DNA from 3 places in the Enterococcus sp. DIV0756 genome. Region 3 is predicted to be linked to each of the others. Evidence: riboswitches for the same ligand, from Rfam matches in the RefSeq annotation. Region 3 holds a riboswitch; each other region holds the start of a gene.
What was found. Region 3 has a riboswitch for thiamine pyrophosphate ahead of thiW (energy coupling factor transporter S component ThiW). Riboswitches for the same ligand answer to the same signal wherever they lie in the genome.
Positions count from the first base shown of each region.

Region 1: it holds a riboswitch for thiamine pyrophosphate, as region 3 does, so the genes downstream of both, tenA (thiaminase II) here and thiW (energy coupling factor transporter S component ThiW) in region 3, are expected to answer to the same signal.
Region 2: it holds a riboswitch for thiamine pyrophosphate, as region 3 does, so the genes downstream of both, thiT (energy-coupled thiamine transporter ThiT) here and thiW (energy coupling factor transporter S component ThiW) in region 3, are expected to answer to the same signal.

Region 1 covers NZ_JBIOLF010000001.1:1,381,235-1,384,489, forward strand. The annotation lists gene IGI44_RS06655 (DUF2087 domain-containing protein) at 1-21, opposite strand, end outside; gene IGI44_RS06660 (DUF2268 domain-containing protein) at 168-1,076, shown strand; TPP riboswitch at 1,139-1,251, shown strand; gene tenA (thiaminase II) at 1,422-2,078, shown strand; gene ilvB (biosynthetic-type acetolactate synthase large subunit) at 2,196-3,255, shown strand, end outside.
Region 2 covers NZ_JBIOLF010000001.1:3,043,951-3,047,205, reverse strand. The annotation lists gene IGI44_RS14655 (2-hydroxyacid dehydrogenase family protein) at 1-21, opposite strand, end outside; gene IGI44_RS14650 (low molecular weight protein-tyrosine-phosphatase) at 75-533, shown strand; gene IGI44_RS14645 (hypothetical protein) at 606-968, shown strand; TPP riboswitch at 1,038-1,136, shown strand; gene thiT (energy-coupled thiamine transporter ThiT) at 1,186-1,773, shown strand; gene IGI44_RS14635 (hypothetical protein) at 1,813-2,583, opposite strand; gene IGI44_RS14630 (class A sortase) at 2,851-3,255, shown strand, end outside.
Region 3 covers NZ_JBIOLF010000001.1:3,301,132-3,304,386, forward strand. The annotation lists gene thiE (thiamine phosphate synthase) at 1-619, opposite strand, end outside; gene IGI44_RS15930 (hydroxyethylthiazole kinase) at 610-1,428, opposite strand; gene thiW (energy coupling factor transporter S component ThiW) at 1,425-1,904, opposite strand; TPP riboswitch at 2,028-2,117, opposite strand; gene gloA2 (SMU1112c/YaeR family gloxylase I-like metalloprotein) at 2,192-2,581, shown strand; gene IGI44_RS15945 (hypothetical protein) at 3,088-3,255, shown strand, end outside.

The DNA.
Region 1 (3,255 bases), 1.9 Mb from region 3:
GATAGTTAATTCATTCTCCATACCATCTCTCCTTTTCAATATAATGCTAACACAAACTGAAATTGTTTGCAAATTAAGTTGCGAAATAAATTTTGGTCTTTATTTTTAAGTGCTGTTGACCTTTACGTAACGTCAACGATTATGATAAAAGAAAGGAGGTTATCATAGTGAATAATTTTGAAGTAAAACTAGTTGATTCGCTGAGCTTTTATGAACGATGTTTGCACAGTCAGGTGGACGAAAATAGCTTTCGTTATGAAATCATGCAGCCATTTGAAGAAATGTGGCGCTACTTAAGCGTTCCACTTGTACCTAAAACACCGGGAGGTTACGACGTAGTAATGGCATCAGAGATGCTAGGCATCTGGACACCAAGGAAGGAAATAGAGTTGATTAAATCAAAAGTAACTTCATTGAAAGACACGAATATTTTCAGGCAATACAATCAGGTGATTAACGAGAGTGTTCAACTTTTTAATGATATTGGGTATGACATTCCTGTGAATGAATTTCGCTTGAATATCTTACTTGGTGATTCCGAAAATAATATATTGATGGCAAGTGAGGGATATAGTGGATTTGGCGGTATACCTGGATACATTTTGCTGATTGTTGTACCGAATGCCTTTAATCGAACGCGATTAAAATCAGCATTAGCCCATGAGTTTAATCATAATGTTCGCTTTACTTATGAACCTTTTAATCATGGAGATGTAAGTGTCGAAGATTATTTAGTAATTGAAGGGTTAGCGGAAGTTTTTGCTGAAACCCTTTATGGAGTTGAACAGCGTGGTCCTTGGGTACAAGAGTACGATCAAGAGGAGTTAGAGTACACAATCGAGGTAATGAAGTCTGGACGAGAGGCTCGTGGCTTCGATCAGGTTTCCGCTTATATGTACGGGGATGAGGTGGCGCGTGAACAGGGCTACCAGCCAGTGGGGCTTTCAAGAAATGCCGGATACACGATCGGCTATCATCTTGTAAAGGATTATTTAAAAAATACTGGAGAAACAATTGCTCAAGCTACTTTGACGCCAAGTAGAACGCTAGTCGAAGAATCCAGAATATTTGATTAAGTTCAGATGATTTTAAATAACGGTCGTTTTACTAAAAAGAGTATGTTATACTTTTAATAATTGAATGACACTAGGGGTGCTTTTGAAGCTGAGATTATACCCATTGAACCTGAGATTATACCCATTGAACCTGAAACAGTTAGTACTGACGCAGGGAATGTGTGATGTTTTTAGAATTTGCACCCGACCGTTTTTTTGCGGTCGGGTTTTCTTCTGTACGCATGTTTTGAGCAGCAAGCCTCCTTTTCATTCTTATGTGAATAAAGGAGGTTTTTTTATGGTTTGATCCGAGATGATTTCTAACAAGTAAGAACACTAAGAAAGAACAATAAAAGGAGACTGAGAATGACTTTTACAAAAATTGCACGTGAAGAAGCAGCATTCTATTGGGAGAAGAGTTTTGAACATCCGTTTATCCAAAGACTGGCAGCCGGAGATTTAGAATCAGAGATCTTTCGTTACTATCTACTTCAGGACCGTTATTATCTTGAACATTTTAGTAAGCTTTACAGTAAGATCGCGGAACAGACGAATGATCAAGAAGCCCAGCAGCAATTGAAAGAGAATGCAGAAAATCTTAAACTTGGCGAAATGGCCATTCGTAAAGAATTCTTTTCAGAATTGGCGATTTCGGATCAAGAGATTCTGGAGACACCAATTGCTCCCACAGCGTATCACTATGTTTCTCATATGTATCGACAGTTAGTTGATGGGACACCAAACACTGCTTTTGCCGGCATGCTTCCTTGTGCCTGGCTTTATCAAGAAATCGGCGTTCGTTTGATTGAAACAGGTTCACCTGATTCTTTATATCAGCGATGGATTGAAACGTATGCAGGCGAAGCAGCTGCAGAAGGGATTAAAAAGGAGTGTGCCCTCTTAGATCGTTTGTATCAAGAAAGTCTAAAGAAGGAGCAACAGCAAATGATCCAGGCTTTCGTGATTAGCAGTAAGATGGAGTATGCTTTTTGGGAAATGGCTGTCAAGCTGGAAAAATGGTAGGAAATAGGAGATCGTTCGGAGGAGAACGGTCTTTTATTTTTTGAAAACGGTTGACAACTAATGTAAGTTGTATGTTAAAATGCAAGTCAATACTTGCATTTTAAGGAGGCGTGAAAAATGATTTCGGGAGCAGAGATGGTTGTTAACGCTTTAGTCAAAGAGGAGGTTGAAGTTTGTTTTGCCTATCCGGGCGGGCAGGCTATTGATTTGTTTGATGCACTTTATCAAAGAGAAGAGTTTCGGGTTGTTTTGCCGCGACATGAGCAGGGACTCATCCATGCTGCGGATGGATATGCTCGATCGACGGGAAAAGTTGGTGTTTGTCTGGTAACTAGTGGACCAGGGGCCACAAATTTAGTTACTGGAATTGCTACTGCAGGCTATGATTCTTCCCCTTTAGTTTGTATTACAGGTCAGGTCTCGACACACTTGATTGGAAAGGACGCTTTTCAAGAAGTAGATATGGTAGGAATTTGTCGTTCAATTGCAAAATATGCAGTAACCGTCAAAAAACGAGAAGATTTAGGAGAGATTCTAAAAAAAGCGTTTGTCATTGCACAAACTGGCAAACCAGGTGTGGTAGTAGTAGATATTCCTAAAAATATTCAGCAAGAACTTGGCTCAGAAATGTATCCAGAAGAAGTCACAATTCGTGGTGGTCAGAAAACACCACATATTTCATTTGAAAAATTAACAGAAGCGGTTGAATTGTTAAATAGCGCTAATAAGCCTGTGGTACTTCTCGGTGGTGGAGTTCATCGTGGAGCAGCCTATCGAGAAATAGCAAAATTTGTTGAAAAGTATAACGTGCCAGTTGTCACAACGATTATGGGAAAAGGCGCGTTGCCTAACAATCATGTGAATTATATTGGTAACGTAGGAATTCATGGCAGTTGTGCGGCGAATCACGCCCTTATGAATAGCGATGTTCTTTTCGCAATAGGGACAAGGCTAAATGATCGCGTAACTGGAAACACAACAACATTTTGTCCGCTAACTAAGCTGATCCACCTAGATATTGATCCGGCTGTCATTGATAAAAATGTCGATTCACAGATTCGCCTAGTAGGTGACATCAACGATTTATTACCAAAAATAACTAGTCATCTTCATCAATCAAGCTATGATGAGTGGCTACAAGAAATAAAAAAAATCAATGAAATTCTGCCTGTTCGGA
Region 2 (3,255 bases), 260 kb from region 3:
GGAAAGATAAATTTTACTCATTTACAATCCCTCGTTTCATTTCAATAAATTGACTATAGCACAGGAGGAATGACATGAAAAAGATTCTATTCGTTTGTATGGGAAATATTTGCCGCTCGCCCATGGCAGAGGCGATTTTTCGCGATGCCTTTGAGAAAAAACAGGAGAACAACTTCGACGTCGATTCAGCAGCTACGAGTCGCTGGGAAGTCGGAAATCCACCTCATCGCGGCACGCAAAAAATATTAGCGGAGCATCATATCTCAGCAAAGGGCATGCGGGCTCGACAAGTGACAACTGAAGATTTTTATGAGGCTGATTACATTATCGGGATGGATCAAGAAAATGTCAGCGATCTTCAAGCGATGGCACCAGAAGGAACAGAAAACAAGATTTGTCTTTACTTGGATCGTGTCTCTGAACATACAGGGGAGGGAATTCCTGACCCTTGGTATACCGGAGATTTTGAGGAAACTTATGAATTAATTCAGAAAGGTTTAAACGAATGGTTAACTTTTTTTGAAATGGACTAGATTCCTTGTTTTTTCTTCAAAATTTAAGTAAAATCAAACTACGTAACCATGCTCTTGATAGGAGGAAGCTGAATGACTAAAAACGAGAAGCCTAAGAAGAATTTAATCAAGCTATTTTCGAATTCGTCGTATCGTTTCATCTCGGATTTTTTGAATGATTCTGCTGAAAAACGCGCCCAAGAGCAAGCCAATGAGAATATTTTTCTCAAACTGAAGATGGCCTCTCTACAGAATAGTTTAGTAGTCATTCAAGTTCAGGATGAACATAACGAAGAAAAGTTCCAAACGATCTCAGGCTGGTTGCCCAAAGTAGTCACGAATGATTCGATTGTTATTCGTACCCAGGACAATCAATTGGTGATGTTGACGATTGATCGGATTAAAAAGGTGACAACCTTATCACCAAGCGGCGATCAGGAAAGTATTTCACGATAAAAGTATTTTATACATTTACGAGCAAACAGACATCTGTTATACTCTGAATGTACTAGAAAATAGAATAATACTGTCGCAAAGGGGAGCCCTCGGGCTGAGATTGAGATTACTCTAAACCCTAGTACCTGTTTCGGTTATTCGAGCGTAGGAATTGTGATGAAGTAAAGATATTTACTTCTCCTTTGTGGACTGTATGTTCAAAAGGAGGAGTTTTTTTATGTATAAAACAAGAATTTTAGTGGAAGGAACCGTCGTGGCGGCGTTAGCGTTGGTATTGTCATTCATCCCAACGACTATCGGCAGCAGCTTCACGATTTCATTGGGGATGATTCCGCTAACATTGTTTGCCTTACGTCGGGGATTGAAGCCCGCGCTAATGTCAGCCTTCATTTGGGGCATCTTGCATTTTCCTGCAAGCCAAGTGGTTTATCTTAGCGTCATTCAAGTATTGATCGAATATCCGATTGCCTTTACCTTTGCCGGTTTTGCAGGTCTCTATGCTAAGAAGGTTCAAAAAGCGTTAAGTGAGCAGGATATGGCAAGTGCTCGGAAAAATATTATTTTTGGCACATTCATTGGTACGGGAGCAAGGTTTTTCTGGCATTTTATCGCTGGAGTCGTTTTCTGGGGAAGTTATGCTTTGTGGGGCATGAATCCATGGATTTTTTCATTGGTTATGAATGGTGTCAGCGGAGTTGCAACTGCTGTTGTAACTGCCATTGTGGCGATTATAGTTGCAGAAAAAGCGCCGCAATTGTACTTGCCGAAGGACGGCAATTTGATTCACAAACAAAGTCATCAATAAACAAAAAAAGCATTTGTCCTAAGTTGGCAAATGCTTTTCTTATCGGAATGAAAAGACCGGATCATCATTTTCGACTTCCAAGGACCAAAGTTGCTTGGCACTGTCGTAAGTGATTTCCGCAATCTGTTGTTCTTTTTTAAAATTTTTAGGACTACGCCGCCACCCTTTTTCATCTGATAAAAAGATCGGAATACTGTAAACACGATTTTTTAATTCAGATTGACTGAGGCAAAAAATTGCGCCTTCCTGCAAGATCGGATATAATTCCTTCAATAACTCACCTTCTAAAGGAGCGACTGAAGAGCCTTTGCGGAAAAAAGATCGGCGATCGTTGACTTTTTCCAAGACGATTCGAGTCAATTTGCTAGCTAGGATACGATAGAATTCATCGAGGTAACGATAATACACGCGCATCGTTTCATTCCCTAAGTTGAAGTAGACAAAATTGTTTTGTAACTTATAAAAAAAAGGTGAATGCAGATGAGTCCGCATATGCCCAAAATAGAGCAATTCAGAAATTTCTAATGGAGTTAGTTCCTTCAGCATCGCATAATCATTAAAATCGATCCACTTGCTTCCTTTTGAATGGGTAAAGGCCTTATTATTAAAAAATTGTTGGACTTGATCTGGACTATTAACGATTTTCAAACCTGTATGGGGTTCGTATTCTCCCGCTTCTGCAACTGGATCTAGCAATAACAAATGTTTTGGCTGATGGACGATTCCATCAACAAAATCGCTGGGTGAAAAACCTTTTGAGAGCACAGCATTACTTGTGGAATCAATATATGCAAATAACGTTTCTGGCACAAATTTTCACCCTTTCTAATAGTTGTCACAATTATTTTAACTCAATAATAAAAAAAAAGCTCGTATCTTTTATTTTAAAATTTGATTACAAACCCCTTAAAAACTGCAACATTGAGGCGCTTTTTTAACATTTAAAATCATTTTAATAAATAACGACTTTCTCATCTAATTATTTCTTTTTTTAAATTTTTTTCTATTAAGTGAAAGTAGTATCACAGAGTTTAATAGAATATGATATGATTAGCGGGAGAATGCAGGAGGCTTGAGATGAAGAAAAAAAGAAATTGGCTAATAAATATTTTTCTTTTCTTATTATTGCTAGTAGGTTTGGCTTTGATTTTTAACAATCAGATCAAATATTTTTTGATGCAATATAATGGTGAACGCTATGCCGTAGCGAAAATGGATCGAGCAGAACTCGATAAAAATATGCAAAAAGAAGCGTCATTTGATTTTGATGCGGTTGAGCCAGCAAGTACAGAAGCAGTATTGCAAGCACAATTGAGTAACAAACGACTACCAGTGATCGGTGGGATCGCGATCCCATCCGTAGAGATCAATTTACCGATTTTTAAGGGGTTATCCAATGAGGTGCTGCTTTATGGAGCGGGGACGTTGTCACCCGATCAAAAACTCGGTGAAGGCAACTATGCATTGGCTAGCCATCGAGCA
Region 3 (3,255 bases):
CCCCCACTATCTCTGCTATTTTTTGTCTTAAACTGCGAACCTTTTTGTCAACCTCTTCCGCTAGCATAATCTCACTAACGATCGAAACCCCAGCAATCCCTGTTCCACGAAAATTAACTAAATTTTCTTCCTTGATGCCGCCAATCGCAACACTTGGAATTGTCACTGCTCCATTGATCGCTTTTAGCGTTTCAATCGAAGTCAACGGTGTTTCTTTGGTTTTTGTAGGAAAGATCGCACCGATCCCTAAATAATCGGCGCCAACCTTTTCAGCCTCTAGGCCACGTTCAACTGTTTTCGCCGATACACCTAGAATTTTTTCTGACCCAATCAGTGAACGAACAACATCCACCGGCAGCTCATCATCACCGATGTGCACCCCCGCCGCGTCAACTGCCAAACAAATGTCGACCCGATCATTGATAATTAAAGGAGTGTGGTAGCGATCCGTGATGGCTTTAACTTTTAATGCCAGATCATAAAAACTGCTCGTCAAAAGCTCCTTCTCCCGTAATTGAACCAGTGTTACGCCATTTTTACAGGCCTCTTCAATCACCACTAAAAATTGATCGTCGTGAAAATCATACCGACCAGTCACTAAATATAAAGTTAAGTCCATTGCTTTTCCCATCCTTTCACTTTTGTCCACCAGTTCTCCTCCATCAATATTGAAAGCTGATTCAACGTCTCTTGCCGGAAAGCGGCTAGGCCATTCGTATCTCTTGCTTGCTCTCCGCAAAGATTAAAATAGCTCACCGCAGTTACAGCGGCATCGATCGCTTTCATTCCGCTGCCTAATAAAGCTGCAATCAACGCACCAACAATATCACCTGTTCCCGTAAAGCGATCCAATGCAGACAGGCCATTCGCTAAATGAAAAATACGTTCTTGATCAACGATAATATCTTGAGAACCTGTTGCTAGGAATGTGGTCTTCGGATAAAGAACCGCTAACTTCTGCAAAGCTTCTGATAATTCAGCGATTGCTTCCTCACTTTGATCTAACTCACTACCATCTACTCCGCGTGCTTGGCTCGGCAGCCCGCAAAAATTCCGTAGTTCAGAAATATTGCCTTTCACTACTGTTGGATTTTCCGCCACCAATGAACGCCCTACTTGATTTCGAACCTGACTGACACCATAACCAACCAAATCCACCACCGTCGGCTTATGAACGCTATTTGCTAGTTTACTCGCTGCTACCAGGCTAGTCGCACGTTCTTCCGACAAATGCCCGATATTCAGCAGCAACCCATCTGTTTGTTGAAATAATTCCTCGAATTCTCGCGGATCAGAAGCCATGATCGGTTTTGCTCCAATATAAAGCAACGCATTTGCAACAGTCTCACAAGTCACTTCATTGGTTATACAATGAACTAACGGAGCACTTTCTAACGGAAACGCCTTCGAAATATTCGTTTTGATCATCCAAACATCCTTTCACTTGAAAACAGCCGCTGCCAACGTTTAAAAATCGTTGTTTCCTGCAATTTAACCAACACAACAAAAGCAATCGCCGAACCAATCAACGTTGCGCCAACAAATCTTGGTGTATAAATCAACCAGTACAACTCATTTTGACTCCCGGTAAACCAGACCATTACAGGATAAGATAAGAGTGAACCGATGATTCCTGTACCCACGATTTCACCCAGCATGGACCAAACCAATCTTCCTCCCAAACGATAAAATAGACCCGCAAAGAAGGCACCAAACACTGCCCCCGTCAGCGCCAAAGGCGGAATCCCCAACATCGTCATTCGTATCAATGCACAGACTACCGCCATGACTGTTCCGTAAAACGGACCTAACAACACTCCGGCGATAATGTTCATGACGCTGGACATCGGCGCCATCCCTTCGATTCGCATCAAGGGAGACAATACGACATCCAACGCAATCATTAAGGCCAATAACGTCAACTTGTGGATTTTACTTTTTTCCACGACAAATAACTCCTTTCTGCAAGAAACAAAAGGAGTAAAAGACAGAAAAACCCAACCAAAATAAAATGGTCGGGTACGATCAGTCAACTAGCTACATTTCCCTGCGACAGTTTTAACTGCATCAGGTTCCATGGGTATAATCTCAGCCAAAAAGCACCCCAAATGTTTCTCTTCAATTGATTGGAGTATAACATACTTTTTTTATTCCAACTAGCTTATAATGAGAAAAAAAGGAGGAGCCCTTCATGCAAAAACCAGATTTTTCCGCGATCCATCACGTTGCGATCATCGTTTCAGACTATCAGAAGGCACGGCATTTTTATGTGGACATTCTTGGTCTGCCAATCATTCGTGAAAATTTTCGGCCAGAGCGCCAGGATTACAAATTAGATTTACAGTTAAATGACGCGGAGTTAGAAATCTTTGCTGTTAAAAATCCACCAAAACGGCCAAGTTTCCCGGAAGCAGCAGGCTTACGTCATCTTGCATTCAAAACAATGGACATCGAAGCCACAGTCGCTTATTTAAAGAGCCACGGCGTTGACTGTGAACCTTTGCGAACCGACGATTTTACTGGAGAGAAAATGACTTTCTTTTTTGATCCAGATGGCTTGCCGCTGGAATTACATGAATAATTTTCAAGAAATTCAAAAAGTGGTGTTTCCTTATGTTTGAGTGTAATGAAAAAATGGTGCCGTATTCGGCTCTTATCAGAAATGAGAGTAAACAGGACACCCTTTGTCTCTCATATGCGAAGAAAAAGCAGATTTAAAGCCTATGGATATCTCTATCTACTATCTAGCTGAGGCAAGAATAATGATGGTCTTTAAAGAAATCCATTTTATTTAAAAATATTTTTAATAAAGAATCATAGCAATTCACAAACAGCAATTTGAGCATCTTTAAAACGAAAATTCGTTTTTAGATGTTTTTTTATTGTTCCAAAAACTAATTTAACAGCGATAAAACCCGTTTATACCCGTGATTTTATTTCATTCATATTCTTTAAAAAATTACTATAAAAAAGAAAGACAGGTATTTTTTCTATTCTTATCGCAAAATTTAAATCTCGCCATATCCGTCTACTAGCGTTATGATTTTCTCAAGAAAACGGATACATATTTGGAGGGAACAAACAGACATGAAAACAATTGAGCAGAAAAAACCGTTATTACAGAGAAATTTATTCGGCATGAAAAGAGCGACACTTGAGGCTAAACTAATTAGTTATTTTGAATTTTCTCAAGATATCGCGACATTCATGAAGTATCTGGTGATTGTGATGGTTCGGAACTCACTTGTGGTTAGC